3 regions of the Quatrionicoccus australiensis genome follow, and region 3 is predicted to be linked to each of the others. Evidence: predicted binding sites of a transcription regulator. Region 3 holds the regulator's gene; each other region holds the start of a gene.
The links. The regulator FNR, encoded in region 3, switches genes on or off when oxygen is low (the NO sensors DNR and NnrR bind a similar motif). The targets are predictions, from matches to a motif close to TTGANCTAGNTCAA.
Positions count from the first base shown of each region.

Region 1: a site for FNR is predicted at 8,512-8,525, ahead of paaN (phenylacetic acid degradation protein PaaN). Genes of this name have one in related genera too.
Region 2: a site for FNR is predicted at 6,429-6,442, ahead of KI612_RS18005 (cytochrome-c peroxidase). Genes of this name have one in related genera too.

Region 1 covers NZ_CP075188.1:1,504,472-1,515,091, reverse strand. The annotation lists gene KI612_RS07255 (BPTD_3080 family restriction endonuclease) at 1-1,859, opposite strand, end outside; gene KI612_RS19885 (ATP-binding cassette domain-containing protein) at 2,129-3,445, opposite strand; gene KI612_RS07240 (ABC transporter ATP-binding protein) at 3,459-4,220, opposite strand; gene KI612_RS07235 (branched-chain amino acid ABC transporter permease) at 4,223-5,155, opposite strand; gene KI612_RS07230 (branched-chain amino acid ABC transporter permease) at 5,157-6,032, opposite strand; gene KI612_RS07225 (2Fe-2S iron-sulfur cluster-binding protein) at 6,126-7,175, opposite strand; gene KI612_RS07220 (hypothetical protein) at 7,272-8,300, opposite strand; gene paaN (phenylacetic acid degradation protein PaaN) at 8,673-10,337, shown strand; gene paaG (2-(1,2-epoxy-1,2-dihydrophenyl)acetyl-CoA isomerase PaaG) at 10,468-10,620, shown strand, end outside.
Region 2 covers NZ_CP075188.1:3,798,912-3,809,531, reverse strand. The annotation lists gene KI612_RS18035 (fatty acid cis/trans isomerase) at 1-754, shown strand, start outside; gene KI612_RS18030 (TerC family protein) at 751-1,710, opposite strand; gene KI612_RS18025 (SixA phosphatase family protein) at 2,025-2,480, shown strand; gene ppk2 (polyphosphate kinase 2) at 2,541-3,665, shown strand; gene KI612_RS18015 (thioesterase family protein) at 3,662-4,153, opposite strand; gene KI612_RS18010 (Crp/Fnr family transcriptional regulator) at 4,205-4,876, opposite strand; gene KI612_RS18005 (cytochrome-c peroxidase) at 4,969-6,261, opposite strand; gene KI612_RS18000 (isochorismatase family cysteine hydrolase) at 6,458-7,150, shown strand; gene lpdA (dihydrolipoyl dehydrogenase) at 7,216-8,994, opposite strand; gene aceF (dihydrolipoyllysine-residue acetyltransferase) at 9,009-10,620, opposite strand, start outside.
Region 3 covers NZ_CP075188.1:3,129,844-3,140,463, reverse strand. The annotation lists gene cydB (cytochrome d ubiquinol oxidase subunit II) at 1-1,022, opposite strand, end outside; gene KI612_RS14995 (cytochrome ubiquinol oxidase subunit I) at 1,033-2,604, opposite strand; gene KI612_RS14990 (IS630 family transposase) at 2,635-3,672, opposite strand; gene cydP (cytochrome oxidase putative small subunit CydP) at 3,712-4,071, opposite strand; gene KI612_RS14980 (ATP-binding protein) at 4,225-5,499, shown strand; gene KI612_RS14975 (response regulator transcription factor) at 5,489-6,034, shown strand; gene KI612_RS14970 (TonB-dependent receptor) at 6,150-8,381, opposite strand; gene fnr (fumarate/nitrate reduction transcriptional regulator Fnr) at 8,557-9,297, opposite strand; gene hemN (oxygen-independent coproporphyrinogen III oxidase) at 9,383-10,620, shown strand, end outside.

The DNA of each region.
Region 1 (10,620 bases), 1.6 Mb from region 3:
TCGGTGAGCATCGACACCGAGACGACGCAGCGGATCGCACCGCCGAGTTGCCCGGCCTTGCCGACGGTGTTCATGACTTCGCGCAGCAGGGCCTGATCAGTGATGTTGTCACCGGCGCGGACATCGCCGGTGCGCTCGATGATTTCGCGACGAAAGCGCTCGATTTCATCGGCCGCCATGTCATGAAACTTGTCGTCCAGCGCGTCACCAGCTTCGAGTTGCTCGCTGTCGATCAGCAGCGTATTGGGGCGTGGTAGGGGGTTGCCGGTGGTGTCGTCGAAGTTGCGGAACAGGGGCAAACGGCCGTTTTCCAGCGTGCTGCTGCCGTCGTCGTTCTTGCGTTGAAAGCCCGAGATGAAGTCATAGACGAGCTTGGAAATGGCGGTGTTCTGGCAGACCACGATGAAACACGGCGGCACGGAGATTCCGGCATCCTGCCAGAGCTTGAAGGTCTTCTCGTAATGCCCGTAAAGCGCTTGCAGCGCGGTTTGCAGCCGGGTCGGCAGCTTGAGCGGGTCGAGTTCCTGATTGGAGCCGCGCCCTTTTTTGGGCATGTCCTTGCGGATGTTCTCCCAGAGGTTGCGGAAGACCGGCATTTCTTCACCGGGGATGTTTTCCGCGACCGGCACGCGCGGCAGTTTGACGATGCCGCATTCGATGGCGTCCATTAGCGAGAAGTCGCTCATCGTCCAGGGGAATAGCGTGCCTTCGGCGTAGCCTGAACCGCGTAGGAAAAACGGCGTGGCGGATAGATCGAAGACGCGGGATAGACCCAGCTTGCGATTGACGGCTTCGAGCCCGGAGATCCACAACCGGGCGGCTTCGTTGTTTTTATCGGCCTCTTTCTTCTCGTCGCCTTTCAGTTCTTCATCGTCACCAATGCCTGCGCCCAGGGGCTTTTCACGGTAGCAGTGGTGGGCTTCATCGTTGATGGCCAGGATGTTCTTCATGCCCATCAGGTCGGGCATGACACGCTGGAGCATCTGGCCTTCGGTTTCCGTGGTGACGATTTCGTCGCCAGTGCGCCCCTTGAGCAGTTGCCGCCCACCCTTGGAAATATCGATGCGCTCGCGCAGCTTGAAGGCGTGATAGTTGGTGATGACGATCTTGGCGCGGCCCATGTCATCGAGCATGTCGGCCGGCACCAGTTCCCGTTCTTTGTAGTAGCTGTCGGGGTCATGTGGTTGCAGTACGCGTAGCCGGTCCTTGATGGTGAGGCCCGGCGCACAGATAAGAAAGCCACGTGTGAACTGTTTGCTGCTCGGACGACGCACCGCGTTGATGGTCTGCCAGGCAATCAGCATGGCCATCACGGTTGTCTTGCCCGCCCCAGTGGCTAGCTTGAGGGCCAGCCGCATCAACTCCGGGTTGGCGTCCTTGTTGGCGGCTGCGAGGTGTTCGAGCAGGCGTTTGCCGTGCTTTGTGCTGGGTGCAACCTCGGTCAGCCAGATGGCTGTTTCAGCCGCTTCGACCTGACAGAAAAAGGGCCGAACACCGTTGAAACCGTGGTGCCGCCAGTGCAGGAGCAGGCGCGCCGTCTCAGGCGTAACCTGCCACTGGTTCGGATTCGGGAGCGCGCGCCACGCGTCTACGTGGTTACGCACCTCGTTAATGATCGAGGTTGGATCGTACTGCTGCGCTTTGGTGGATAGCCCCACGCCTTCGTCGAAGATGAAACCTTCCTGCCTTGGCATCTTCTTTTGCTTCTTCGGCTTGGGTATCGGTGTGATGAACTCGGCACGGCGACGCGCATCCAGAACTTGCTGCGTTGGCTGCCCCGATTCGTCCAACTCCCAGTGACGTGCAGGGCGCTCATACGGGGAATTCAGGATCGGATGATCGAAGAAAGGGTTCGACATGGCGGTGGCTTACGCTTTTTCGTTATTGTTGTTCCAAGAATAGCTGGGCATTTTCTAGCAAAAGCCGGTTGAAGACCATCACTTATGCATTTGCGTTGTCTATTAGATGTATTTTGATAAGTAACGTCTGGTAGAAGTCAGATAACGGCCATCTGAATTAGCTGATGCTAACGACCACATTGGCCGAACAACAGCCCTCCCCCCAAAAAAACGGGCGCCCCAAAAAGCGCCCGTTTTCACCGGTCAACCGCTAAAAACCACCCATTTCCCTACATCCCGAGATAAGCCGCCCGGACCTGTTCGTTGCTGATCAGTTCCTGGCCGGTGCCGGTCAGGGTGATGTGGCCGGTTTCGAGGACGTAGCCGCGGTCGGCGATGGCGAGGGCGGCGAAGGCGTTCTGTTCGACGAGGAAGATGGTCATGCCCTGGGCTTTCAGCGTCTTGACGACGTTGAAGACTTCTTCGACGAGCAGCGGCGCGAGGCCCATCGACGGTTCGTCGAGCAGGAGCATTTTCGGGCGGCCCATCAGGGCGCGGCCGATGGCGAGCATCTGCTGCTGGCCGCCGGAGAGCGTGCCGGCCGGCAGGTTGCGCTTTTCCTTGAGGATCGGGAACATCGCAAAAATCTTTTCGAGATCGCCTTCGACCTGCCCTTTCGGCTGGGTGTAGGCGCCCAGGCGCAGGTTGTCCTCGATGCTGAGCGGGCCGAAGACCTGGCGGCCTTCCGGGCTTTGGCAGATGCCGCGGCGCATGCGCAGGTCAGCGCGCAGTTTGCTGATGTCTTCGCCGTCGAACATGATCTGGCCGGCGCTCATCGCCTGCACGCCGGAGAGCGTGCGCAGGAAGGTGGTCTTGCCGGCACCGTTGGCGCCGACCAGCGCGACCAGTTCGCCCTTGCGCACTTCAAGGTCGATGCCTTTGAGGGCCTTGATCCGGCCGTAGCAGCTTTCCATGCCCTTGACCGAGAGCAGCACATCGCCCGGCCCGCTGGCGGCGCCGGGTTGCAGCTCGCCGGTGCTGTGCGCGCCGAGGCCGATCGATTCCGGCGCCAGGCTGGCGATGCGGTGGAACAGTTCGCGGAATTCGGCGCGCGCCTTGCCGCCGAACAGCGGGTCGTCGTTGTCGAGAAAGGCACGGTCGATTTCGGCCCAGTCGTCGCCGGTCAGCACCTCGCGGGCGAGCGGCATGGCGTCCTTTTCCTCGCTGCGGATGTGGTTCTTGATCGCCGACGTGTAGTTGCGTAGCGCCGCCGTGAAGGCGGCATTGCTTTCGCCGCCGCCAGCGGTCGACGCCAGTTTGGTGCGCAAATCGCGCAGCACTTCCGGGCCGTTGACGTGCTCGACCTGCAGGCGGTCGAGGATCGCCGCCGCTGCCGGCGAGCGCAGGCGCAGCGCCGGGAAGAGGAAGGCGTCTTCCTTGGCGTGGTGGGCGCGGTCCATGAACTGCTCGATGTAGTCGAAGACCGAGCTGAAGAACGGCGTCTCGACCTTGCTGCCGGCGTCGATCTCGTCAGCCACCATGTCCAGCGTGGTGGCGATGCGCCAGAGGTTCTGGTGCTCTTCGGTGATGATGCGTAGTGCTTCCATGTTCTTCCCCTTGTTACGCGTGAGCGCCCAGATAAGCCGCAATCACATCGGGATTTTTTCTGATTTCCTCGCCCGTGCCCTCGGTCAGCTTCTTGCCGTAGTCGAGCACCAAGATGCGGTCCGACAGGTTCATGACCATCTTCATGTCGTGTTCGACGAGCACCACGGTCACGCCGGAGTCGGCGATCTTGCGCACCAGGTGGTCGATCTCGATGGTTTCCTTGGGATTCAGGCCGGCGGCGGGTTCGTCGAGGAAGATCAGGCGCGGCTGCATGGCCAGGGCGCGGGCGATTTCCAGGCGTTTGAGGGCACCGTAGGACATCGCGTCGGCGCGGGTTTCGACGTACTGGCCGAGGCCGACGAAGTCCATCAGTTGCGCTGCTTCGGCACGCATTTCGCGGTCGCGCCTTTTCAGGCCGGGGAAGCGCAGCGCCGCCTTGACCAGGTTGCGGTCCAGACGCAGGTGGGCGCCGACCATGACGTTTTCGATGGCCGTCATGTTCATGCAGATCTGCAGGTTCTGGAAGGTGCGCGCCACGCCGCGCCGGGCCAGTTCGTTGGGCGACTTGCCGTGGATGGCTTCGCCGTCGAGACGGATTTCGCCCGTAGTCGGCTTGTAGACGCCGGTGATCAGGTTGAACAGCGTCGTCTTGCCGGCGCCGTTCGGGCCGATCACGGAATAGACGATGCCGGCGTCGATGTTGAACGAGACGTTCTGCACCGCCTTGACGCCACCAAAATGGATGGACAGGTCCTTGACTTCGAGTAGCGACATGTTCAGTTCCCCTTGCCGAATTTGGCTGCCAGCGTCGGCACCAGGCCCTTGGGCAGGAAGATCATCGAGAGCATCAGGATGGCGCCGAAGACCACGGTTTCCCAGCCTTCGAAGGTGGCCAGCGCCTGCGGCAGCGCGGTCAGCAGCACGGCGCCGACCAGCGAGCCGTACACCGAGGCCATGCCGCCGATCACCACCATGGTGACCAGTTCGATGGAATGGAAGAAGTCGGCGAAGTTGGGGCTGACGAAACCGACGTAATGCGCCGTGACGCTGCCCATCAGGCTGGCGAAAACGGCGGAGAGCACGAAGATCGCGACCTTGTAGCGCACGATATCGACGCCGACCACCTGCGCCGCGACTTCGGAGCCGTGCAGCGCACGCAGCGCCCGGCCGAAGGGCGAATCGATCAGGTTGAGCGAAGCCCACACCGACACCGAGAGCAGCAGCGCGACGACCCAGTACCAGTGCTTGTCGCTGGCCAGCTCGAAGCCGAACAGGCCCATGCCCGGCACCGGCATGCCGTCCGGCCCGCCCGTCCATTGCGCTTCGTTGCGCAGGGCGATGTTGATGATGATGCCCAGCCCGAGCGTCGCCATCGCCAGGTAGTTGCCCTTGAGCTTGAAGATCGGACGCGCCACCAGGGCGGCAAGAATGCCGGTGGTGGCGGCGCCGGCGCCCATGGCAAGCAGCGGATGCCAGCCGAAATGCGTCGGCAACACGGCCGAGGCATAGGCGCCGATACCGAGGAAACCGGCGTGGCCAAGACTGATCTGGCCGGCAAAGCCGATCAGGAGGTTGAGGCCGAGCACGATCACGGCATTGATCGCCATGCGGATGGCCAGATCGAGGTAGAAGCTGTTGGGCAGCACGAAAGGCAGCACCAGCAGGATGGCGATGACCAGGTAAAGGCCGTTGTAGACAGATTTCTTCATGTCAGACCCGATCCGTCGATTTGCCGCCGAACAGGCCGCGCGGCATGAAGAAGAGAATGAACAGGATGAGCACGAAAGGCATCGCGTCCTTGTAGGCGGACGAAATGTAGCCGGCGCCCATCGCTTCGAGGATGCCGACCAGCAGGCCGCCAACCACGGCACCGAGGCCGTTGCCCAGGCCGCCCAGCACGGCGGCGACGAAGCCCTTGAGGCCGAGCATGATCCCGACGTCGTAGGAGGTCAGCGTGATCGGGGTGAGCAGAATGCCGCCCAGCGCACCGAGCGCCGCCGACATCGCGAAGCTCATGAACAGCACCCAGGAGGTGTTGATGCCGACCAGCTCAGCCGCCAGGCGGTTGAACGAGGTCGCCAGCATGGCCTTGCCGTGCAGCGTGCGGTTGAAGAAATACCACAGCGCCACAACCACCACGGCGGTCACGCCGAGCACCCACAGGCTCTGCGGCAGCAGCGTCGCACCGAGAATCTCGATCGGTGCATCGCCCGAGAAGGCCGGCAGGCTGTGCGTGCCCTTGCCGAAGATCACCGCGGTCAGGCCGCGAATGACCAGCGAGGCACCGATGGTGATGATGATCAGGGTGACCGGTTCGGCGCCCTTGACCGGCTCGATGGCGAGCTTTTCGATCAGCACGCCGACGATGGCCGGGATCAGGATGGCGAGCAGCAGCGCGACCGGCAGCGGCAGCCCGGCCTGCGTGAAGAACACGGCAAGCATGCCGCCCAGCATGATGAATTCGCCTTGGGCGAAGTTGATCACGTTGCTGGCGTTGTAGATCAGCGTGAAGCCGAGCGCAGCCAGCGCGTAGGTGGCGCCGACCGTGATCCCGGAAAAGAGGAATTGCAGGAACTGGGCAAGCATCACAGCCTCCCTGCCCGCGGGCGATGGTTGTTCATGTCGTCTCCGTTTTTATTGTTTTGCAGCGGTCGACCGCTGCAAATGGGCAAAAATCGATCAGTGGGCCAGCAGATGGTCGGCATCCGCCGTGACCGGCTGCTGCTGCGCGAAGAAGCCCTCGCTATGCACCAACTCGTCCTGCGCGCCGAGCGCTTTGACGGCGGCAACGCCGGCATCGACAAACTCCGGGCTGCCGGCAATGAAGATGGTGTGCTTGGAGAGATCCTTGAACATCTGCGGCAGCACGACATCGATGCGGCCCTTGAGGAAACCCTCGGCTTCTTCGCGGGTCAGCGTCACCTTGTAGTCGAAGTTGCGGTGCTTGGTGCGCCACCAGGCCATCATGCCCTGGCTATAGACGTCAGCCTTGGTGCGCGCCGAGAAGAGCATGGTCACCGGCTTCTTGAAGCCGCGACGCAGTGCCGCTTCGGCCAGCGCCAGCACGGGCGCCAGGCCGGTGCCGGCGGCGATGCAGAGCACCGGCGTATCGACCGACGGATCGCCGATGAAGGTGCCGTAGGCGCCGGAAACCTTGACGCCCTCGCCGACCGCAAGCTGGTCATGCACCCAGTTGCTGGTCACGCCGCCTTCGGCGCGGGCAATTTGCAGCACCAGTTCGCCATCCGGGCGCGGTGCGTTGGAAATGGAATAGGCGCGGGCCGGAATGTCGGCGCGCGGATTGCCGAGCGTCACGTACTGGCCGGGCCAGTAGCGGATCGGCTGGCCGACCGGACGCAAGCGCAGCTCGACGACGCGGGCGGCGATCTGTTTCTTGTCAGTAACCACAAAGAGCGCGTCTTCGCGCGGCGGGAAGAGTTTCGGCTTGGCGTCCTCGGTGCCCCACTCGATGCTGATTTCCTCGGAAATCGGCTTGGCCATACACATCAGGCCATAGCCCTGCTTGCGTTCGTCCTGCGACAGCGCCATGTCGAGCACCATGCCCTGGTCGAACTGGCCGGACGTGACCTTGACCTTGCATTCGCCACAGGCACCGGCGCGGCAGTTGTTGGGCAGCGCGTAGCCGGATTTTTCCAATGCCATCAGGACGGTATCGCCGTAGGCGCAATCGACCGATTTACCAGACGGCTGCATGATGATCTTCGCCATTTTGTCTCTTCCTCGCTTTTGTTTTCTCTATTGCGGCAAAGCCGGCGCCCCTTGCGGGGTACCGGCCGTTTTTGCTTTTTTTACACGGTCGACCGATCAGAAGACCGGAATGATGTCGTCCAGATCGACGTCGCTGACTTCCTGACCGGTGATGCCGACTTCCGGAATCGCCGGGAAGGGGATGTTGTATTTGTCGAGCACGCCCTTCAGGTTGATCATCGCGTTGCGCCAGTTTTCCAGCTTGGCTTCGTAGCTCGGGATGCCGAAACCGGCGCCGCGGGCAACTTCTTCGCCTTCACGCTGGTTGGCGATGAAGTCTTCCGGCAGGTCCCAGAATTCCATCGGCGGCTCGAACAGCACGGCCGACAGGAACAGGTAACCGGCGCGGATCTGCTTGGTGACGACAGCCTTGGTTTCTTCCTTGAGGCCCGGGTAGTCGCGTTCCATGACGGCCATGCAGATCGCCATGTGGCGGCCTTCGTCGCGGCCGATGTTCTTGAAACCTTCCTTGAAGACGGCTTCGCGGGAGTTGTCGAACATCTGCTTGAAGATGGTGGCGGCAGCGATTTCGCCCATCAGGAAGGAGCTGAACAATACCGCCAGGTCGTACTTGGGCACGGCTTGCTTGTAGCCGGTCCAGTAGCGGGCGCCGTTGAAGTACAGCCACTGCACGTTCTTCTGCAGGCGGCGGCCGAGGTCGGTCTTCGGCACGTAGGTGATCGGGTCCGGATGGCCGAGCAGCTTGGTGATAGCCAGGCCGCACATGATTTCGTGGTTCTGCTCGTCGCGGGTGACAGAGAAGAAGCACTTGCGAACCGGATCTTCCTCATGCACTTCATAGGTCTTGATCAGCGCTTCGGCAAAAACCGGCGGTGCGGAAGCATCGAACACGGAGAGCAGGCTCCACCAGTAGGCGATGGATTCGCGCTCTTCCCAGGTGTAGCTGTCTACATCCAGCGTATCCCAGGGCAGTTTTTCCGGATCCCAGTCTTCGCGACGGGCGGCTTCCCAGACTTCCTGCAACTTCTTGGTCTTGCTGTTCCAGGACAGCGGATAGATGTTGGGCTGCTGGATTTCCGGCGGGAATTCCATCTTGTCGGCAAAACGTTCCTTGTTGCTAGCCATATCTCCTCCTTGGCGGGGTTTTCGTCTCAGGTTGGTAAGTCATCCAGGTGCCCGGATGGCGTGGATCGAATAATGATACTTACCAACACCACGTGTCAACGTTTTTTGTATCGCTTTGTGTAAAATATTTTTCAGAACAAATTTTACATTTCAGAATCTCGCAAAAAATTTTGCGCACAAAACATTTTTCGCCATTGTTTTTATTCATTTTTTGCACTGCGTCAAAATCGTTTTTACTAAACATAACCACGAAAAATTGGTATTTTTACGATACAAACAATTGACAACATGCGAGCAACTTCGTATCGTTCGCCCAGATTCGCGCCGCACTGCAGCGCACTTGCCCAAGAAAAAAGCCCCAAGGAGATATGGATGTCCGCCCAACTACTGGAAAAACACCGCGCCACGCTCGACGGTGCCCTCAACGCCATTCACACCCGTGGCTACTGGTCGGCCTATAACGAGATGCCGAGCCCGAAGACTTATGGCGAAACGGCGGCCGAAGATGGCAAGAAAGCTTTCGAGGCCCACCTCGGTCAGAACTTCGAACTCGGCCAGCCCGGCCAGAGCGGCTGGACCGGTGGCGAACAGTCGCCCTACGGCATCGATTTGAATGTGCAATATCCCGTCTGCGACCACGCTGCGCTGATCGCTGCCGGCCAGCAGGCCATGTTCGGCTGGCAGAAAGCCGGCGCCGACGGCCGCACCGGCATCTGCCTGGAAATTTTGTCGCGCCTTAACCAGCAGAGCTTTGAACTCGCCCATGCCGTGATGATGACCACCGGCCAGGGCTGGATGATGGCCTTCCAGGCCGGCGCCCCGCACGCCCAGGACCGCGGCCTCGAAGCCGTGGCCTACGCCTACCGCGAACAAAGCTTCGTGCCGACTGAAACGACCTGGGAAAAGCCGCAGGGCAAGAACCCGCCGCTGGTCATGAAGAAGCACTTCGAACTGGTCGGCCATGGCGTCGGCGTTGTGGTCGGCTGCGGCACCTTCCCGACCTGGAACACCTACCCCGGCCTGTTTGCCACGCTCGCCACCGGCAATGCCGTGATCGTCAAGCCGCACAGCAACGCCATCCTGCCGGCCGCGATCACCGTACGCACCATCCGCGCCGTGCTGGCCGAGAACGGCATCGATCCCAACCTGGTCACGCTGTGCGTTGCCGACCGCGCCACGACGCAAAAGCTGGTGACCGATCCGGCCGTCAAGTCGATCGACTTCACCGGCAGCAACGTCTTCGGCCAATGGCTGATCGACAACTGCCGCCAGGCCCGCGTCTATGCCGAGCTGGCCGGCGTTAACAACATCGTCATCGACTCGACCGACGCCTACAAGCCGATGCTGCGCAACCTGGCCTTCACGCTGTCGCTCTACTCCGGCCAGATGTGCACCACCTCGCAGGCGATCTTCGTGCCGGCCGGCGGCATCGAAACGGAAGACGGCCACAAGAGCTACGACGAGGTCTGTGCCGACCTGGCAAAAGCCGTCTCCGGCTTCCTGTCCAAGCCGGAAGTTGCCCTCGCCGTGCTCGGCGCCGTGCAGTCGGCCGATACGCTGAAGCGCATCAATGAAGCCGACAGCGGCGCGCTGGGCAAGGTCATCCTCGCCTCGACCAGGCTCGACAACCCGGAATTCCCGAAGTCGGAAGTGCGCACCCCGGTCCTGCTCGCCTGCGATGCCGCCGACGAGAAGGCCTACATGGAAGAGCGCTTCGGCCCGATCAGCTTCATCGTCAAGGTCGCCGACACCGCCGCCGCGATTGCGCTGTCCGAACGCATCATTTCCACCCACGGCGCCCTGACCGCCGGCATCTACTCGACCAGCGCCGACGTACTCGACGCGATGACCGCCGCCACCATGCGTTCCAAGGTCGCCCTGTCGATCAACCTGACCGGCGGCGTCTTCGTGAACCAGTCGGCGGCCTATTCCGACTACCACGGCACCGGCGGCAATCCGGCCGCCAATGCGTCCTATGCCGATGCCGCTTTCGTCGCCAACCGATTCGTAGTCGTCCAGCGCCGCTACCACGTTTGAACGCATGCATAAATCTACTGCGCCCGCCCATCCCGGCCCTGCGCTGCTCGCCGTACATGCGTACGACTGCGCTGCTCAGGCCGGCCTGAACGGGCTCGCGACGATTTCTGCACGCGTTTTGGAGAATTGAATGACCTACGAAAACATCAAGTTTGACGTCGAGGCCGGCGTCGCCCGCCTGACCCTGAACCGCCCGGACAAGCTGAACAGCTTCACCGGCGCCATGCATGCCGAGCTGCGCGACGCGCTCGACCACGTCCAGACCAACAAAAACATCCGCGTT
Region 2 (10,620 bases), 670 kb from region 3:
CAATCTTGGTCACCAGGTGGCGACCCGCCTCTACATGGACTTCCTGCGCATGGAAGGCGAGCAGAATTTCCTGACGCTGCTGCCGCTCAAGGATAGGCAGGCGGTACTCGATCACTGGTATCGCGGTCGCAGCGAGCCGCATATCCGCCAGTTTGCCGATGCCGCGGCATTTTTCCCGAAAGAGAGCGGCATGCATTATCGCAGCCAGGATCATCTGAGCGAGCTCTATGCCGAATTGCAGGCAAGGGTCGAGCCGGTGCGCGAACGCAGCCTGGACTGGTCGGCAAATGGCTGGTCGGGGCGGGAAGTGGCGCAATTCCAGCGGCTCAATCAGGTGCGCGGTATTCCGGCGTCGGTCTTGCCGGAAAACAGCCTGCTCAGCATCCGCTATCCGGACGGCAGGCTGCGTCTGGTGTCGCTGGTGCGCAACAGTGCGCACAGCAATGTTGCCGAGCTGTTTGGCGAGTCGGCCCGCCGTCTGCCGCAGGAGGACACGCTGCTGGCGCTCAACGGGGTCGTCGGCGCCTACCCCAATGCCTTCTATACGGTCGACGTCGCAGAATTGGCCAATTTCACCGATGCCGTCGTCCGCCTGGGCAGTGAGGACGACCTGATCGCCCTCACCGACCGTTTCGGCGTGCGCCGCACTGACCGCCGCTTCTGGCCGCTGAGCGATGCGATCCACGCCGAATGGCGCCGGATCGCACCGCAGGATGCGGCCATTCTTGACTACAGCCGCTTCGAGAACCGTTAGCCGTTCTTCCGCTCGCGGGCTTCCTTGCGCAGGGAAGCCCATACCGAGGCACCGATGATGGTGGCGACGACGGCGAGCGAGAAGCCGACCGGGATCGTGTAGATGTCGAGCAGCAGCATCTTGACGCCGATGAACATGAGGACCACGGCGAGACCGTACTTGAGCAGCGAGAAACGGTCGGCGACGCCGGCGAGCAGGAAGTACATGGCACGCAGGCCGAGGATGGCGAAGATGTTCGAGGTCAGCACGATGAACGGGTCGGTGGTGATCGCGAAAATGGCCGGGATCGAATCGACGGCGAAAATCAGGTCGGACAGTTCGACGAGCACCAGGGCAAGGAAGAGCGGCGTCGCGTAGCGGACCCCATTTTGCCGCGTGAAGAAGCGTTGACCGTCAAAGCTCGAACTGATGTTCATGTGGCGGCGCAGCCAGTTGATCAGGCGATTGTTCTCGAGGTCGGGCTGTTCGTCGGCGAACCAGTACATCTTGATGCCGGTGAGCAGCAGGAAGCCGCCGAAGACATAAAGTATCCAGTGGAACTGCGTGATCAGCCAGGCGCCGGCGAAGATCATGCCGGTGCGCATGACGATGGCGCCGAGCACGCCGTAGAGCAGCACGCGCTTCTGCAATTCCAGCGGTACGGCGAAGAAGGAGAAGAGCATCAGCCAGATGAAGACGTTATCGACCGCCAGCGCCTTTTCGATCAGGTAGCCGGTGATGAACTCCAGTGTCTTGGTGTTGGCGATTTCGCGTCCCAGACTGCCGTCGAGGTACCACCACAGACCGCCGGCGAAGGCCAGCGTGATGCTGATCCAGATCACCGACCAGACGGCGGCCTCCTTGAAGCTGACGCGGTGTTCCTTGCCGCCGCCGACCACGAAGAGGTCGATCGCCAGCATGACGAGGACGATGCCCGTGAAGGCGAGCCACAAACCGGTACTGCCTATGGTTTCCATATCAATTTCCTTTTGCGCATTCCACAAAACAAACGGCCCGTGCCGGATGGGCAGGGGCCGTGGAATGCCAAAGGAGCCTCGCCGTCGCGGCAAAGGTCTTGCTCGCAGCGTGGTGCGCTGCCCGGTTGCCGGAAGCTTGCGCTTCGTGATGACGACAGGCCGGAAGTGAGCTACTCCCCCTTGGGATGAACGAACTCTAATAAAGTTGACTACGTCTGTCAACTATTCAATTCAAGTGCGCAGTTCATGATGTTGCAATATTGTCGTAACATGCGTACCTCATGATAATGCACTTTCCAAAAAGGGGCTGAACGATGGATCTCTTGTTGTGGCGCCATGCCGAAGCCGAAGACGGCGAGGATGACCTCAAGCGGCGTCTGACCGAGCGTGGCGAAAAGCAGGCACACAGCATGGCGGCCTGGCTGCATAAGCGTCAGCTCAAGGATATGCGCATCATCGTCAGCCCGGCGATCCGCACGCAGCAGACTGCCGAGGCGCTCAAGCTGCCTTTCGAAACGCATCGCAAGATCGGTCCCGACGCCTGCGTTTCGGAACTGATTGCTGCTTCCGGCTGGCCGAATGCCAATGGTTCGGTACTCATCGTCGGTCACCAGCCATCCCTGGGGCGCATGGCGTCGCTGTTGCTCGCCGGCCATGAGTCGGAATGGACGATCAAGAAGGGCGCCTTGTGGTGGCTGAGCAACCGCGTCCGTCGCGGCGAAACGCAAACCGTGCTGCGCGCGGTCATTCCAGCCGAATTGCTGGACTAGACAAGCGCGCCGCTTAGGCGTGAAATAAGCCCTTTCGCTTCAACGCTTGGAGAAGAGGGTATGGTTTCAACAAAAAAGACAACGGCAACCCCGCCGGCAGCATCTGCTGCCACCCCGAAAAAGACAGCGGTTCGCAAGCCGCGTCAGCGTTCCGTCGCCAGCGGAGATATTCCCCCGGTACTGACGCCGGAAGGAATTGAAGGATTTACCGTGCACGCAGCGGTCGACGCTGCCCAGGAGTCGAAATTGGGCGCCATGCGCGATGTCATCGCCGGCATGCCCGCCGACGAAAAGGTCGCCCTGTTGCGCGACCTGCTCAAGCAGCAAGGCCTGCGCAACGAACAGCTGCCGGTCAGCCCGGATGAGGAACTGGTCAAGGACTGGCGCGAAGGCGGCTACCCGTACAAGAACCTGATGCAGCGCCGCAACTACGAGCGGCAGAAATACCGCCTGCAGGTTGAGCTCCTCAAGCTGCAGGCCTGGGTCAAGGAAACCGGGCAGAAGGTCGTCATCCTCTTCGAAGGCCGCGATGCGGCCGGCAAGGGCGGCACCATCAAGCGTTTCATGGAACACCTGAATCCGCGCGGCGCACGCGTGGTCGCCCTGGAAAAACCGAGCGAGATGGAGCGCGGCCAGTGGTATTTCCAGCGCTACGTGCAGCACCTGCCGACCAGCGGCGAAATCGTGCTGTTCGACCGTTCCTGGTACAACCGCTCCGGCGTCGAGCGGGTCATGGGTTTCTGTACCGATCAGGAATACAGCGAGTTCGTGCGTCAGGCGCCGGAATTCGAGCGCATGCTGGCGCGTAACGGCACGCATCTGATCAAGTTCTGGTTCTCGGTCAGCCAGGAAGAGCAGCGTCGCCGTTTCGGCGAGCGCAAGGTGCATCCGCTCAAGCAGTGGAAGCTGTCGCCGATCGACATGGCCTCACTCGACAAGTGGGACGATTACACCAAGGCCAAGGAGGCGATGTTCTTCCATACCGATACCGCCGATGCGCCGTGGACGGTGATCAAGTCGAACTGCAAGAAGCGCGCACGCCTCAATGCCATGCGTTACGTGCTGCACAAGCTGCCCTACACCAACAAGGATACCGACCGCATCGGCAATCTCGATCCGCTGATCGTCGGCCGCGCCAACGTCGTTTTCGAGCGTGGCGAGCAGCAGGGCGTGCCTATCCTTTAACTGATCACGTAGGAAGCGCAGCCGGTTGCGATCAAGAGGCCGGCTTCGTTTTCCAGCGTCATCTGCACCGAGGCCAGACGGCCACCGAGACGGGTTACCCGGCCGGTGGCCGTAAATTTTTTGCCTATGCCCTGGCGCAGGAAATCGGTACGCAGGTCGATGGTGCCGATGCGTCCAAAACGATGGGCAACCTGTTCGGTACTCTCGTCGTTGAATTTTTCGGCAATCGCCACCGTGGCGGCCAGACCGCCAACGGTATCGAGGACCGTGGCGATCACGCCGCCGTGCAGGCGACCATGCAGGAAGTGGCCGATCAGGTCCTTGCGCATGGCAAAGCTGATTTGCGGCGCTTCCGGATCCAGCGATTCGACTTTGAAACCGAGCAGTTCGTTGAAGCAGAGCTTGTGTTCGAAGACATCGCGCAACGAGGTTTCGAGGCGGGCTTGTTCTTCGGGTGAGCGGCGGGGCAGGGCGGGGTGGGCGGTCATCGTTTTCTACAGACAGGGATGGGGGGCGACGGGTTCCCGTCAGGCGCAAGTTTAACCCGCGTTGCCGGCCGTACCGTTGATCAGTGCCGCCAGACCGCGTGCATCGCGGATCAGGCTGCGCCCGCGCCCGGTCTCGATGAGGCCGGCGCCGACCAGTTCGCCGATCAGGCGGGCGACGACCTCGCGGCTGGTGCCGAGATGGCAGGCCATCTGCTGCTGCGTCATGCGTAATTCGCCGTTGCCCGAGGCGTGGACCAGCAGCAGGTTGGCCAGGCGCTGGTTGAGCTTGTAGGAATGCACTTCCTCGAGTTCGGCCATGAGGCGGAAAACCAGCGTGGACAACGTGCGCACCGTGAGGTCGCGGATCACCGCTTCACCGGCGAACAGGTGGTGGAAGAGCGGGCCGGGCAGCAGCGCGATGGTGGTGGCGTCGACGGCCTGCACCCAGGCCGGGTAAAGCAGGTCGTTGAACAGGCTGTTTAGCGCGAAGACGCAGGTTTCGCCCGGTTCGATGCAATACAGCGTTGCCTCGTTGCCGTTCGGGGCCAGGGAAAAGACGCGCAAGCGGCCTTCGAGCACGAAGTAGGCACCCGAGACGCGCTGTCCCTTGACCAGCAGCGGTGTCGCCGAGGCGCAATGGTGGCTGACCTGGGCTTCGCGCAGGCGCACCTTGCCGGCGGCGCTCAGTTGGCAGAACGGCTTGTAGTCTTCCAGTGTCGGCATTTTCCCCTCCCGGGCCGCGTCGACCGCCGACGTTCCGGCAGGCGGCGGATAGAGGAGGGGAATTCTAGCTCCGCCGGGCCGGTCGCATGCATTCATCCTGATTTTTCTGCCGACATGCGGGCGCGCAGGGAGTCGCTGCTCAGGGCCTCGAGAAAGGCGACGAGGTCGGCGATTTCCCGCTCGCCGAGTGGCGAGCGGTCGACCTTGCCGAGCACGCGTTTTTCGTCCAGCCAGGTGGTCAGGCCGGCCGAGCGCCCGAGCTGGGCGCCGGCCATGATGCGCACCACCTCGGGCAGCGAGTCGACGGAACCGTTGTGCAGCCAAGGGCCGGTCAGCGCCACGTTGCGCAGCGAGGCGACGCGCCAGGCAGCGCGTTCGCCATTGACGAGCAGTCCGTACTTGGTTTCGTAGGGTGTGGCATTGGCGGGAAAGACGCGGCGCGCGTTCTCGCCGCCGAGCAGGCTGGCGTCACTGAAATTGGGGCCGCGGTGGCAGAGTACGCAGCCGACCGTTTCGAACAGCGCCATGCCGCGCAGCTGGGCGCGCGTCAGCGCCCCGGTCTCGCCGCGCACGAAGCGGTCGTAGGGGCTGTCGGGCGTGATCAGGGTGCGTTCGAAAGCGGCGATGGCCTGGGCAATGCGCACGAAGCTGATCGGCGCCGCGTCGCCGAAAGCGGCCTGGAATTCGGCGCGGTAGGCGGCATCGGCATTGAGCCGCCGTTCCGCCTCGGCCGGCGAGGCGAGGCCCATTTCGAGCGGGTTGAGGATGGGGCCCATGGCCTGCTCTTCGAGCGAGGCGGCGCGGCCGTCCCAGAACAGCACGGATTGGAAGGCGGCATTCCAGACGGTCGGCGTGTTGCGCATGCCGACTTGCCCGGCGATCCCCTTGGCCGTCGGCCGGCCGTCGGCGCCGGCGGAGGCGAACAGGTCGTGGCAGGAAGCGCAGGCCAGGCTGCCGTCGCCGGACAGTTTTTTCTCGAAAAACAGGCGTCGACCGAGCGCCACCCGGGCCGGCGTGGTCGGGTTGTCGGCCGGGGCCGGTGCGACCTCGGGCAAGGCCGCCCACACATGGCGCGCGCTTCGCGGCGGTGCCGGGTTGGCGAACTCGACGCCTTCTGCTGCGGTTGCCGCCTGCGGCAACAGAGGGAAAGGCAGGTGCGGCGCGGCGAGATGGCCGGGGTTGCCTTCGATGGCGACGGCGACCGCCATCTTCAGTCCGAAGGCGAGCAACCCCATGCCGAAGGCGGCGCTGAGCAGCCACTTGCCGGCGCGGTCGAGGCTGGCGAAGGGGCCGAGCTCCTGGTGGATCATCAGGGCGAGGGCGGCTATGCCGAGTCCGGTGGCCGGGATGCCGATGGCGAGCAGGTCGGTGAGTTCGCTGTTCATGTCGTGCTCCACGAGAAGGAATGGAGCGAACGATAGCCGCCGGCTGGCGCCGGATATGTAGCAAAAGTCACGCTGGGCGCCGATCCGCCTTGTGTAACCCTTGCTACAGACCGGTCCCGGGCGGCCGGGCAGGATGCGCCGCACGGCCGGGCGTTCCGGCCGCCCATTTCAACCGTATCAAGGAAAGGTCCGCATCATGAAAAATCGCTTGTTCGGCTTCGCCTTCGCCCTGCCCATCCTGTTCTGCGCCCTGCCGGCCGAAGCCGGCGGCGGCCTGGCGCCGCTTGACCGGGCACGCACCGCCGTGCTCATCACCGATCCGCAAAACGATTTCCTGCGCGAGGACGGCAAGTTGTACGGCCTGCTCGCCGACAACCTGAAGGCGCTCGGCACCATCGACAACCTCGCGGCGTTGATGCGTACCGCCAAGGAGAAGAAAGTGCTCCTGGCGGTCGACCCGCTGGTTTTCGGCAAAAGCGATAGTGACTGGACGCAGGCCGGCACACTGCAGCGCCAACTGCTCGACATGCAGGCCTTGCGTGCCGGCAGTGCGGGGGCGGATTTCTACGCGCCCTACAAGCCCTACATCGACGACGGCAAGACGGTGATTGCCGCGCCGCACAAGATGTACGGGCCGGAGAGCAACGACCTGATCTACCAGTTGCGCAGTCGCGGCATCGATACCGTGATCCTCGGCGGCATGGTTGCCAACCTGTGCGTTGATTCGCACATGCGCACGCTGATGGAGAACGGTTTCAAGGTCTATGTCGTCAAGGATGCCGTCGCTGCGCCAGGCGACGCGGCCTACCAGGCGGCGCTGGTCAATTACGGCATGATCGCGAGCGGCGTGTGGACCACGGCCGAGGCGCTGGCAGCGCTGGCTCGCTGAGCGGTGAACGTGAAAAAGGCGACGGAATCCGTCGCCTTTTTTGGACCCGGCGGTGGCGCCGGGTTTTACTTTTTGCGCGGTGCCGGCACGTCGGTACAGGAGCCGTGCGCGACTTCGGCCGCCATGCCGACCGTTTCGCCCAGCGTCGGGTGCGGGTGGATGGTCTTGCCGATATCGACTGCATCGCAGCCCATTTCGATGGCCAGGCAGACTTCGCCGATCATGTCGCCGGCGTTCGGGCCGACGATGGCGCCGCCGATCACGCGATGCGTTTCGGCATCGAAGATCAGCTTGGTGAAGCCGTACTCGGCGCCGTTGGCGATGGCGCGGCCGGAGGCTGCCCACGGGAACTTTGCGGCTTCGACCTTGCGGCCTTCCTTCTTGGCCTGGTCTTCGGTGTAGCCGACCCATGCCACTTCTGGATGGGTGTAGGCAACGCCGGGGATGACCTGCGCGTCGAGGGCAGCCTTGTGCCCGGCCGCGACTTCCGCCGCGACGTGCGCCTCATGCACCGCCTTGTGCGCCAGCATCGGATTGCCGACGATGTCGCCGATCGCGAAGATGTGCGGCACGTTGGTGCGCATCTGGGCATCGACGTTGATGAAGCCGCGGTCGGTGACCGCGACGCCGGCATTCTCGGCACCGATCTTCTTGCCGTTCGGCGCGCGGCCGGCGGCTTGCAGGATCATGTCGTAGCGGGTGGCGTCGACATTCGGCGCGCCTTCACCTTCGAACTTGACCCACAGGCCGTCTTCCTTGGCATCGACCGCAACCGTCTTGGTCTTCAGCATGATCTTGTCGAAGCGGTGCGTGTTCTGCTTTTCCCAGACCTTGACCGCATCGCGGTCCGGGCCCTGCATCAGCACGTCGAGCATTTCGACGACATCGACCTTGGCGCCCAGCGTCGAGTAGACGGTGGCCATTTCCAGACCGATGATGCCGCCGCCGATGACCAGCATCTTCTTCGGCACGAAGCGCAGTTCGAGCGCGCCGGTCGAATCGACAATGCGCGGATCCTTCGGGATGAAGGGCAGATGCACGGCCGCCGAGCCGGCAGCGATGATGCACTTCTGGAACTTGATGACCTTCCTGGCGCCGGTCTTGTCTTGCCCCGTGCCGTCGGTGACTTCGACCTCGATGTGGTGCGGGTCGAGGAAGGTGCCGAAACCGCGCACGATGTCGACCTTGCGGCCCTTGGCCATGCCGGCCAGACCGCCGGTCAGCTTGCCGACGACCTTGTCCTTGTGGGCGCGCAGCTTGTCGATGTCGACTGTCGGGGCGGCAAAGGTGACGCCGAGGTCATTGGCATGTTCGGCTTCCTCGATCACCGCGGCAACGTGCAGCAGGGCCTTGGACGGGATGCAGCCAACATTGAGGCAGACGCCGCCGAGCGTTGCGTAACGCTCGACGATGATGGTCTTCATACCGAGGTCGGCCGAGCGGAAGGCGGCCGAGTAGCCGCCGGGACCGGCGCCGAGAACGAGCATTTCGCACTCGAGATCGGCACCGCCGGCATGGCTGCCGGCGACCGGCGCCGCGACCGGCGCAGCTGCAGGAGCAGCCGCCGGCGCGGCGGCTTGCGGGGCGGGAGCCGCCGCAGCAGCACCGGTTTCGACCTTGATCAGCAGGGCGCCTTCGGCAACCTTGGAACCGAGCTGGACCAAAACTTCCTTGACCACGCCGTCGACCGTCGAGGGCACATCCATCGTGGCCTTGTCGGATTCGAGGGTGACAATGGCGTCGTCGACCTTGATCGTATCGCCGACCTTCACAAACAGGTCGATGACCGGCACTTCGGCGAAATCGCCGATGTCGGGGACTTTGACTTCTACCAGATTGCTCATGGTGTTCTCCCCCCTTACAGCGCGACGCGACGGAAGTCGGCCAGCAACTGGGCGATATAGACATTGAAGCGGGTCGCCAGCGCACCGTCGATGACGCGATGGTCGGCGGTCAGCGACAGCGGCAGGACAAGGCGCGGCACGAATTGCTTGCCGTCCCAGACCGGCTTCATCGCCGACTTGTTGACGCCGAGGATTGCGACTTCCGGTGCATTGACGATAGGTGCAAAGTAGGTGCCGCCGATGCCGCCCAGGCTGGAAATCGTGAAGCAGGCACCGGACATGTCGGCCGGCTTGAGCTTGCCGTCACGTGCCTGTTTGGCCAGATCGCCGGATTCCTGCGCCAGTTCGAAGACCGACTTCTTGTCGACGTTCTTGACCACCGGCACGACCAGGCCGTTCGGGGTGTCGGCTGCGAAACCGATGTTGAAGTACTTCTTCAGCACCAGGTTGTCGCCGTCGAGCGAGGAATTGAATTCCGGGAACTTCTGCAGGCCCTTGACGCAAGCCTTCATGAGGAAAGCGAGCATCGTGAGCTTGGCTCCGCCACCCTTTTCGTTTTCCTTGTTGAGCAGCACGCGGAAGGCTTCGATATCGGTGATGTCGGCATCTTCGTGATACGTGACGGCCGGGATCATGACCCAGTTGCGCGACAGGTTCTGGCCGGAAATCTTCTTGATGCGCGACAGCGGCTTGACTTCGATCTCGCCGAACTTGGCGAAATCGACCTTTGGCCAGGGCAGCAGATCGAGCACGCCACCGCCGGTGACGCCACCGGTCGACGCTGCCACAGGGCCGGAAATGGCACCGGACATGACGCCCTTGACGTACTTGGTCAGGTCTTCCTTGACGATGCGGCCTTTCGGACCGGTGGCCGGAACCTTGGACAGATCGACACCGAGTTCGCGGGCATAGGCACGGACCGAGGGCGAGGCATGTACCTTGGCGCCGAGCGGCAGGGCCGGGGCAAGCGCGGCGGGTGCGGCGGCAGCCGGAGCGGCGACCGGCGCAGCTGCCGGGGCTGCAGCAGCAGGAGCCGGAGCAGCGGCCTGCACTGCGGCGACCGGGGCCGAGGCACCGGTTTCAACCTTGATCAGGACCGTGCCTTCGCCGACCTTGGAACCGAGCTGGACGAGCACTTCCTTGACGACGCCGGCAACGGTGGACGGCACGTCCATGGTTGCCTTGTCGGATTCGAGCGTGGCGATCGCGTCGTCGACCTTGATGTTGTCGCCAACCTTGACGAACAGGTCGATGACCGGGACTTCGTCAAAGTCGCCGATGTCCGGCACCTTGACTTCGACCACGCCACCGCCGGCCGCGGGGGCGGCTGCCACCGGTGCGGCAACCGGCGCCGGCGCTGCGGCCGGAGCGGGAGCTGCAGCGGCCGGGGCGGCGACGGCAGCGGCGCCACCGGTTTCAACCTTGATCAGCAGGGCGCCTTCGGCAACCTTGGCGCCGAGCTGGACGAGAACCTCGGTGACCACGCCGGCTACCGTCGAGGGCACGTCCATCGTGGCCTTGTCGGATTCAAGCGTGACGATGGCGTCGTCGACCTTGATCGTGTCGCCGACCTTCACAAACAGTTCGATAACCGGGACTTCGTCGAAATCGCCGATGTCCGGGACT
Region 3 (10,620 bases):
AACATCACCGACAAGGTCAGGTGGCTGGAAACGCTGTCCCAGACGGTCAGGCTGGAGCGCGGATCGGACGAGGACGGCATGATGAAGGGGAACATCGCCACGCCGGCGGTGCCGATCACGCCCAGTTCGGCGATGGCGCTGCCGACGAAGGCGAACACCGGTTTGTCGCGGCGGGCGAAGAGCAGACCGGCGATGCCGCCGCCGAAGCCGGCGCCGGGAACCAGCCAGAGCAGCGGATGGGCGGTAAAGTTGCCCAGCCAGGCACCGGCCTGGACAACTACCGTCTTGTCGAGGGGATTGGGCAGCGCGCCGGCGTCTACCGGTGAACTGATGACATAGCCCGAAATTCCCAGCGTGACCCAGACGCCGGCCCCGGCAAAGGCGAGCAGCATGAGGCTGCCGAAAATGCCGGAGGCCAGTTTCGCTCGCTGATAGACCGCGCCTTCGGTGCGCACCATGAGGTAGTTGGCGCCGTGGAAGGTGAGCATGCTCAGACTGACGACGCCGGCGAGCAGGGCGAAGGGATTGAGCAGCGCCCAGAAGCTGCCGGTATAGATCGGCATCAGGTTGTCTTCGAAATGGAAGGGGACGCCCTGCAGCAGGTTGCCGAAAGCGACGCCGAAAATCAGCGCCGGTACCGATCCGCCGACGAACAGGCCCCAGTCCCAGGCGGCTCGCCAGGTCGGATTGTTGACCTTGGAGCGGTAGTCGAAGCCGACCGGGCGGAAAAACAAGGCCCAGAGCACGGCCAGCATCGCCCAGTAGAAGCCGGAGAAGGCGGTGGCATAGACCAGTGGCCAGGCGGCGAAAATGGCGCCGCCGCCGGTGATCAGCCAGACCTGGTTGCCGTCCCAGTGCGGGCCGACGGTGTTGATGATGACGCGGCGTTCGACGTCGTTCTTGCCGACGAAGGGGAGCAGTGTGCCGACGCCCATGTCGTGGCCGTCCATCACGGCGAAGCCGAGCAGCAGAACGCCGACCAGCAGCCACCAGATGAGTTTCAGGGTTACGTAATCAAGCATTGCATGTTCCTCACTGAGCAGGATTCAGGGCCGGCGCGGATTCGCCTTCGTAGCGGCCGGTGCCGAGGCTGGCCGGGCCGAGCCGGGCGTACTTGAACATCAGGTAAAGCTCGACGACGAGCAGGCCGGTATAGAAGAACATGAAGCCGGCCAGCGAACCGTACAGACTGCCCGCGGTCAGCGCCGAGGTGGACAGGTGGGTGGGCAGGACGCCGAAGATGGTCCAGGGCTGACGACCGTATTCGGCAACGAACCAGCCCATTTCGCAGGCAATCCACGGGGCCGGAATGAACCACAACGCCCAGCGCAGCAACCAGCGCTTGTTCTGGAAGGTGTCGTGCATCGAGTACCAGAAGGCGAGGCCGATCAGCGCGAGCATGGCGAAGCCGAGCACGACCATGAGACGGAAGGTCCAGAACATCGGCGCTACCTTGGGAATGGTTTCCCGTGCTGCCTTGGCGATCATTTCCGGCGTCGCCAGGGCGACATCGGCGCTGTATTTCTTGAGCAGCAGACCGTAGCCGAGATTGGCCTTGTGCGCCTCGAAGTCGGCCCTGGTGGCGGCATCCGCCGTCTTGGCGCGCAACTGCTCAAGCGCCTTGACGGCGATGATGCCGCTCTTGATGCGGACGGCCGCTTGCGCTTCGAGTTCTTCGATGCCGGGCAGCACCTTGTCGGTCGAACGCGTCGCGATCAGGCCCAGGGCGTAGGGAATCTTGACTTCGGCGTGGTTGGTGCGCTGTGCATCATCGGGAATGGCGAACAGCGTGAAAGGAGCGGGTGCCGCCTCGGTTTTCCACATGCCTTCCATGGCGGCGAGCTTGGTCTGCTGGTGTTCGGTCACGGCGTAGCCGGATTCGTCGCCGAGCACGATCACCGAGCAGGCGGCGGCAAAGCCGAACGCGGCGGCGATGCGGAAGGAACGGCGGGCGAACTCGACATGGATGCCTTTGAGCAGGTACCAGGCGCTGATCCCGAGCACGAAGATCGCGCCAGTGACGTAGCCGGCCGACACGGTATGCACGAACTTGGCCTGGGCGGCCGGGTTGAACAGCAGATCGGCAAACGAGGTCATTTCCATGCGCATCGTCACGTAACTGAATTCCGAGCCGACCGGATTCTGCATCCAGCCGTTGGCGATCAGGATCCAGACGGCCGAGAGATTCGAGCCGATCGCTGTCAGGTAGGTGATCAGCAGGTGCCGCCGCTTCGACAGCTTGTCCCAGCCGAAGAAGAACAGGCCGATGAAGGTCGATTCGAGGAAGAAGGCCATCAAGCCTTCGATGGCCAGCGGTGCCCCGAAAATGTCGCCGACGTAGTGCGAGTAGTAGGCCCAGTTGGTGCCGAACTGGAACTCCATGGTGATGCCCGTCGTGACGCCGAGCGCGAAGTTGATCCCGAACAGCTTGCCCCAGAACTTGGTCATGTCGCGGTAGATTTCCTTGCCGCTCATGACGTAGACCGTCTCCATGATGGCGAGCAGGAAAGACAGGCCCAGTGTCAGCGGCACGAACAAGAAGTGGTAAAAGGCGGTGGCCGCGAACTGCAGGCGCGACAGGTCGACGACCGTTGAGTCGATCATGACTATTAACCCGGCAATCCAATAGGTTCATTACGCGGCATATTGGATTTTTCGGTGTCTAAAATAGGACATAACCCGTTTTGGGCGATTCTGTATTTTCATCATTGCACCTCGCACCTTTGATTCCAGTTCATCCCGATTCCTGGCAGGCTTTCCGCCATGAACCAAGGCCTTCAGGTCGCAATTCAGATACTCGTCCGGATTGAGTTCCGGGGCGTAGGCGGGCAAGAAGAACAACTCAATGTGCTCGGTATGTTTTTCCAACCAGTCCCGAACCTTGTTGCTGTGATGCACTCGCAGGTTGTCGAGAATCAAAAACACTTTGCGTCCAGCATCACGAACCAGGCGTGCAAGGAATCGAATCAGGACAGTGGCCGTCATCGTTTCCCGATAGAGCATGAAGCGCACTTTCCCCTGGTTGGTGACCGTGGAGATCATGTTCGTGGCAAACCGGCTGCCGGGCACCCTTTGAACAGGTGTTTTTCCCGCTGGCGCATAGCTCCGGCCATGTTGGCAATCGCTACGGATGCCCGTTTCGTCACCCCAGTGAATCTCCGCCCCTTCGTCCTTGGCGCGCCGGGCGATGCGTGGGTAACTCTCCTTGAGCCAAGCCTCCACCAATTCAGGTTTCTGCTCATAGGCCCGCTTCAACGGCTTCTGCGGTGTAAAACCCCAGCGCTTGAGATACTCACCGACCGTCCGAATCGGCATGTCGATCTTGAAACGACGATGGATCAACTCCTGAACTGCTGCCCGTGTCCAGAGCGCGAAGGAAAGCTTGAGTTGGTCAGGCATTTTCTCGCTGATCAACTGCTGCACTGCCCACTCCTGTTCCACGCTGAGTGTGCGTCGCTCACCAATCTCCGTGCCTCTTTTGCCGCCTTCTACCGCCGACTTGAGGCCTTCTGCCTGGTAGCGCGACCACCAATATTGGACCGTACGGGAATGTACTCCGACCGCTAATCCAATCTCGGCAAATTCGCGTCCGTTCATTCGCATGCGAAGCGCTATCTTGCGCTTCTCCTTTTGTTGCTCTGGCCTGAGCTTGCGGGCATCTTCTTTATCCATGCAAATATCATAACATAAACGCCCTATCTATTTGCCAGGTTAATATTCTCCCTGATTGATTTGATTGGACGGCGTGGCGATATGTGCTGCGGCACGGTCGCTGTCGATCTTGACCTTGTGCGGCTTGATCAATGCGTACCAGAGACCGAAGAGCAGCACGATCTTGAGAATCACCAGAAAAACGAGGTGACGACCCAGCCGCGAGTGCCTGTGGTTTTTTCGCCAGCGTCCGTCATTGCATTGCCCCATATATCCCCCGTGCGATTGTTTTCTGATGAAGCGGGAGAGCCTCTGGCGAGGACTCTCCCAAGGAGGTTTGTCCTGGCCTGGAAAAGCGCGGACGCCGGGATTCTGCGCAGGCGGCAAGAGGTCGGGAAGTGACCCGATGTCGCGCGGCAAGTTGTCGCTGATACCCGACGCGGGGGCGCGACAATCGGTCACTTCCCGGCAGCGGCAGTACTCCCTATAGTGCGCAGCAAGTGATTCGTTCAGACGGATACCTCTCTATTTCAGGCCCCGCTCGCGGGGCTTCTTTTTTTCGGCACCGGCCTCGTGATTACTTCGCTGACCCAGTTCACCCAGGTGCGCCTGATCAACCTGCGCTGGCTTTCCGTTCTGGCAATGTTCATTGCGGCGCTGGTCAGTCCCAACCTGCTGGGGTCTGCCGAATTGCTGCCGCGCCTGCTGGCATTTGCCACGGTCGTCGGCTGCATCAATGCCTGCCTGCATGCTGCGGTTGTTTTCAATACCGGCAATTTCGAAGAGGTGCCGCTGTTCTCGCCGATGGTCCAGCTTTCTCTCGACCTGACCGCCTGGGGCGGCTATGTCTATCTGTCGGGCGGGGCGACCAACCCGCTGATTTCGGTCTTTCTGCCGCTGGTTGCGATCGGGGCCTGCGTACTGAATCGTCTCCAGGCCTGGTTGCTGGGACTGGCCGCCATCCTGGCCTACAGCTTCCTGTGGCGCTTTTACCAGCCCCTGGCGATCCGCGATGCACAGACGGCAACCCAGTTGCATCTGCTCGGCATGTGGATGGTTTATGTGGTTTCTGCGGTTGTTGTCATCTGGTTCATTCTGCAGATCACGCAGGCCGTGCGCGAACGCGATGCCGAGCTGGCCGCGGCGCGTGAGCAGGCGATACGCAACGACTGGCTGATTTCGATGGGCAGCCTGGCGGCGGGGGCTGCGCATGAATTGAGTACGCCGCTGGCAACCTTGAACGTGCTGGTCGATGAGTTGCTCGCGGACGCTACGGTTTCTCCGGCATTGCGTCCTGACTTGAGTTTGATGCAGCGTCAGATCGAGGTGTGCAAACAGGCCTTGACGCAACTGGCGCAGCGCGCCGGTCAGCCCAGAGGGCTGTCGCAGTCGGCCGAACTGAATGCCGGGCAGTGGTTGCGAAACGTGCTCGGGGCCTGGCTGGCACTGAATCCGGCGGCGACCCTGGTCAGCGAGATTTCGCCCGGGCTGGAGCGCAAGGTGCTGGCGTTCGATCTGGCCGTCGAGCGCGCCCTGGCGAATTTGCTCGATAACGCGTTCAAGGCGGGGGCTTCACAGATTGCGCTCAAGGCCGGCCTGGAACAGGGCATGCTGGTTTTGACGGTCGACGATGATGGCAGCGGGATTTTGCCGGCGGCCTTGTTGGCTTTTGCGCGTGGCCTGCCCATCGTTTCGCCGACCGGCATGGGGATTGGTTTGTTGCTGGCGCGGGCGGCGCTGGAGCGTCGCGGCGGCAGGCTGGAGCTTGCCGCGCTCAGCTCTGGTGGTACCCGTGCGCGGGTTTTTGTTCCATGCAGTGATATTCGGGAGGACAGGCGTGAGCCATGATGCAAGGCCGTTGCTGGTCATCGATGATGACGAGAGTTTTCGAGAAGTATTGGGGCGCTCGCTGACGCGCCAGGGATTTGCCGTGCGGACTGCGGCAGGCGTTGCGGAAAGTCTGGAGGTTTGCCGCCAGCAGGATCCGGAGTACATCCTGCTCGACCTCAATCTGGCTGGCCAGTCCGGCCTCAACCTGATCCAGCCCCTGCTGGAGATCGTCCCGGCGGCGCGTATCGTTGTCCTGACCGGCTATGCCAGCATTCAGACTGCGGTTGGCGCACTCAAGCTGGGGGCGGCGCAGTATCTGCCCAAACCGGCCAATGTCGCGACCATCGTCAGGGCGCTGCTCGATGACCGTATCGAGATCCCGGAAGTGCCGGCCGAGGACCGGATGACCGTGCAGCACCTGGAGTGGGAGTACATCCAGCACACCCTGGGCGAACATGGCGGCAATATCGCCGCCACCGCGCGCGCCCTCAAGATGCATCGCCGTACCTTGCAACGCAAGCTGGCAAAGAAGCGCCCGCAAATCCCGATTTGAGCATTTTGCCGGTTTCCAGGCGGTCGACCGCCTGAAAACCCGGTTTTTGCCTGCCGCAATGAAAAATCCCCGGGGCTTGCCCGGGGATTTCTGGTTGCCTTGCGCAGGGTCGGGATCAGAACTTGACGTTCATTCCGACGTAGAGCGAGCGGCCCATGCCGGGGACGGCAATGCCGTAGGGCGTCGTCGCATTGGTGCCCATCATGGTCGAACCCTGGCCGACGTAGGCGCCGCCCAGTGCCAGCGAGTATTGCTTGTTCAGCGCATTTTCCAGACCGATGTCGAAGCGGATGTTGTTCCACTGGTAGCTGCTGCGCAGGTTGAGCAAGGCGTAGCTGCCCGTCTTGAGCTCGTTGCGGACTTCCGAGACGCGATCCTTGGCGCCGACCAGCTGGCCTTCGATCGTATTGCTCCAGTTGCCCTTGCGCTGGTCGATCGCCAGCTTGGCGTTGAGCGGCATGACGTTGTAGAGGTTGTCGCCGGTTTCGCGGTTCTTGCCATCGACGTAGCCGATCAGGCCGCGCAGCGTGAAGTCGCCGTAGTCGCGGGTTTTGGCGAGCGGGAAGTAGCCCGAGATGTCGACCCCGAACAGGCGGGCATCCTGGTTCACGAAGCGCAGATAACGGAAGCCGGCCGTCGCGTTCGCAGCGTTGCAGTTGGCGGTGGTGCACAACTCGGCATCGATGTAGTTTTCGACATAGGTGTAGAACGGCGTGATCTTGACGCCCCACTCCTGTTTGCCGGCATCGTGCCAGTCGGCAGTCAGGCTGAGGGTGTGCGCGACTTCCGGCTTGAGTTCGAGGTTGCCGACATAGCCGTTGCCGTCGCCGGCCATGTTGACCATGCGCATCGCCATGCCGCCGGTCGACCAGCTGTAGCGCTCGTAAAGATTGGGCGAGCGGGTCTTGCGGGAGTAGCCGCCTTCGAAGCTCTGATTGTCATTTGCCGTGTAGCGGGCGAGCAGGCTGAGGTCGAAATTGTTGTCGGTGCGTTTGCGGTCGGCCTGGTTGAATGCGGTCGATTCGGCCAGGTAAGCCGCCATCGTGGTGTTGTAGCCTTGGACTTCGCCGGTATCCATGCGCACGGTGCTGCTGCGTGCGCCGATCTGGGTTTTCCACTGGGTTGTCCAGTTGGCTTCCCATTCGCCAAAAACGTCAAACCGGTCACGTTGACCGCTGTTGATGTTCCAGAAGGTGTTCGGTGCCATGCCGCCGGTGCCGGACGGTTCCCACCAGTCGTCGAGGCGGTAGCGCTGCAACTCGCCGCCAACCCGCAACAAGTCCTTGCCGGCGAGGGCGATGTCGGCCTTGACCTGGAGGCCGGTATTGTTGCCGCGGGTGTCCATCGGCATGCCTTCGGCCCCATTCGGGTAAAGGAAGCGTTTGTCGTCGCCAAAGTCCATCTTGTGGCGGGTTTCCTCGTTGTAGACGCGGGTTTCGAGCTTGCCCCAGTCAAACAGGCCGGTGTAGCGCAGGTTGATCTGGGTGCTGCGATTCTCGGTCATGTCCATGCGCTGGTTGGGATAGCCCTGGTAGGGGATGTATTGGTAACCGAGGCGGAGATCAAGCAGGTGGTTTTCGTGACGCAGGGCAAAGCCGAGCGCATGGTTCTCGGTCTTGTAGGCCGAGGAACCGACTTCGTTGCGGGCCAGGTTGGGTTTGCCGACCGTGGTCATGCCATCCGGCTTGAAATCCTTGGCCGAGCTGTAGTTGCCGGACTCGGCAGTCGAGCCGTTGTAACTGATGCTCAGGTTCTCGTTGGCAATCGTCGCCGCGGCATTGACGCCCCAGGCATTGCCGTTCGAGCGATAGAAAGTCCCGAGTTCGCCGCTTGTCAGCAGGCCTTCGCCGGCCCTGGCGAAGCGCGGTTCGCGCGACTTGACGATGATGCTGCCACCGATGCTGTCGCCACCGACGCTGACCGGGGTGATGCCGGTATATACCTTGATCTGTTCTACATTGCTCGGGTCGATGTAGGAGAGCGGCGAGTTCATGTGATTGGCGCAGGCCGAGATCAGGTCCATGCCGTCCACCTTGATGCGCAGGCGGTCGTCGGCCAGGCCGTGGATGGCGGGCAGGCTGGAAACGCCGCCGGCACTGTTCAGGCTGACGCCGGGGATGTCCTTGAGCAGGGTCGCGGTATCGCTGGTCGCCGGACGCTGGGCGCGAACCTGTTCATTGCTGACCGAGCCGGATTGCGCATCGATGCCGTCAGTGCGGCTGGCGCGTACCAGAACATTGTCCATGACCTGGTCCGGATTGGCGGTATCGGGTGCAGTCTGGCTGAAGGCAGCCGATGAAAAGGCGAGCGCCATGGCGGCGGCTAATGGATGGATGCGCAAGAGCATGGATTTCCCCGGTTATATTTTTAACCGGCGGATTCTCTTAGAGTTGATTGCGCACAGGAATGCGGCATATTGCCGCAGATGACATCGGCAATTTTCTTTTGCGGGGGGAGGCCTGGCGACTGATCAGCAGAGTTTCTGCGGTTTTGCTGCTGCGACGGTGATGCTTGCCGCTGACTCAGCGCTGGTGATTCATCAGGGCCTTGAGGCCATTTACATCAAGTATGCGGATGTGTTTCTGCTGCACGGCGATGTAGCCTTCTTCCTGGAAGCGCGAGAAGGCGCGCGATACGGTTTCCAGCTTGAGGCCGAGATAGCTGCCGATTTCCTCGCGCGTCATGCGCAGGTAGAACTCGGCATGCGAGAAGCCACGGGCCGTGAAACGCTGCGACAGGTTGAGCAGGAAGGCAGCAAGGCGTTCTTCGGCGCGCATCGTGCCGAGCAGCATCATGACGCCGTGGTCGCGCACGATTTCGCGGCTCATCACCTTGTGGAAATGGTGCTGCAGATTGTGGATTTCGCGCGACAGGGTTTCCAGGCGGGAGAAGGGGATCGAGCAGATTTCGCTGTCTTCGAGAGCGATTGCGTTGCAGGTGTGAAATTCGGTGCTGATGCCATCCAGACCAAGCAGTTCGCCGGCCATCTGGAAGCCGGTTACCTGGTCGCGACCATCCTCGAGCAGCACATCGGTCTTGAAAAAGCCGCTGCGGATCGCGTAGATCGAGTCGAAGGCCTCGCCGGCACGATAAAGGTGGTCGCCGCGCTTGATCCGGCGCCGGGTCGAAATGAGATCGTCGAGGCGCTCGAGTTCATCAAGACTGAGCCCGAACGGGAGGCATAGTTCGCGCAAGTTGCAGTTCGAACATGCCGTCTTGATGACGGAGAGGGAAATTTCCTGAATGGCCGTGTTTTGGGGCATTATCAACCTGCGTTCGCTTGATCCAAGTCAACGGAAATTGTGCAGCGCCGCAACATAATCCAATCAAAATTTGCCGGTATGTTTAATGAATTTCGCAACTGAAAACCTCGTCTTCGATCCTCAGATCATTCGCCGCTTCGATGTGAACGGCCCCCGCTATACATCGTACCCGACAGCGGACCGATTCGTTGAGGCTTTCGATTCGGACGCAGCCAAACTGTGGCTGGGCAAACGCAACATCGGCGCAATCAGCCGACCCTTGTCATTATACTTCCACATCCCTTTCTGCAACACCATCTGTTACTACTGCGCCTGCAACAAGATCATCACCAAGGATCATGCGCGTAGCGGCAAGTACCTCAAGTACCTGGCCAAGGAGCTGGACATGCAGGCTGCCTGCCTGGAAGGCCGTGATGGTGAGCACGAGGTCATCCAGCTGCATTGGGGTGGTGGTACGCCGACCTTCCTGTCGCACGACGAGATGCGCCAGTTGATGGGGGAAACGAAGAAGCATTTCAAGCTGCTTGAAGGCGGCGAATATTCGATTGAAGTCGATCCGCGCAAGGTCGATACGGCAACCGTTGCATTGCTTGGCGAACTTGGTTTCAACCGGATGAGTGTCGGTGTCCAGGACTTCGACGAGAAGGTCCAGGTTGCGGTGAATCGCGTCCAGAGCGAAGAAGAAACCTACAACGTGATCCGCGATGCGCGTGCCAACGGTTTCAAGTCGATTTCGATCGACCTGATCTACGGTTTGCCGCACCAGTCGGTGATGGGTTTCAACCGGACCCTGGAACGTGTTCTGGCGATGGATCCGGAACGCCTGTCGATCTACAACTATGCGCACATGCCCAGCCTGTTCAAGCCGCAGCGCCGGATCAACGACGCCGACCTGCCGTCGGCCGATACCAAGCTGCAGATCCTGGCGCTGGCGATCAAGAAGCTGACCGAAGCCGGTTATGTCTATATCGGCATGGATCACTTCGCCAAGCCGGACGACGAACTCGCGGTGGCCCAGCGCCAAGGTCGCCTGCACCGGAACTTCCAGGGCTATTCGACCTACGCCGATTGCGACATGCTGTCTTTCGGTATTTCGTCGATCAGCAAGGTCGGGCCGACCTACAGCCAGAACGTCAAGACGGCGGAAGAGTATTACGACCGCCTCGATGCCGATCTGCTGCCGGTCTTCCGCGGCATTGAGCTGACCGCTGACGACATCCTGCGCCGTTCGATCATCCAGGCCCTGATGTGTCATTTCGAACTGTCCATCGAGTCGATCGAAAGCTCGCACCTGATTGATTTCCACAAGTACTTTGCCGACGA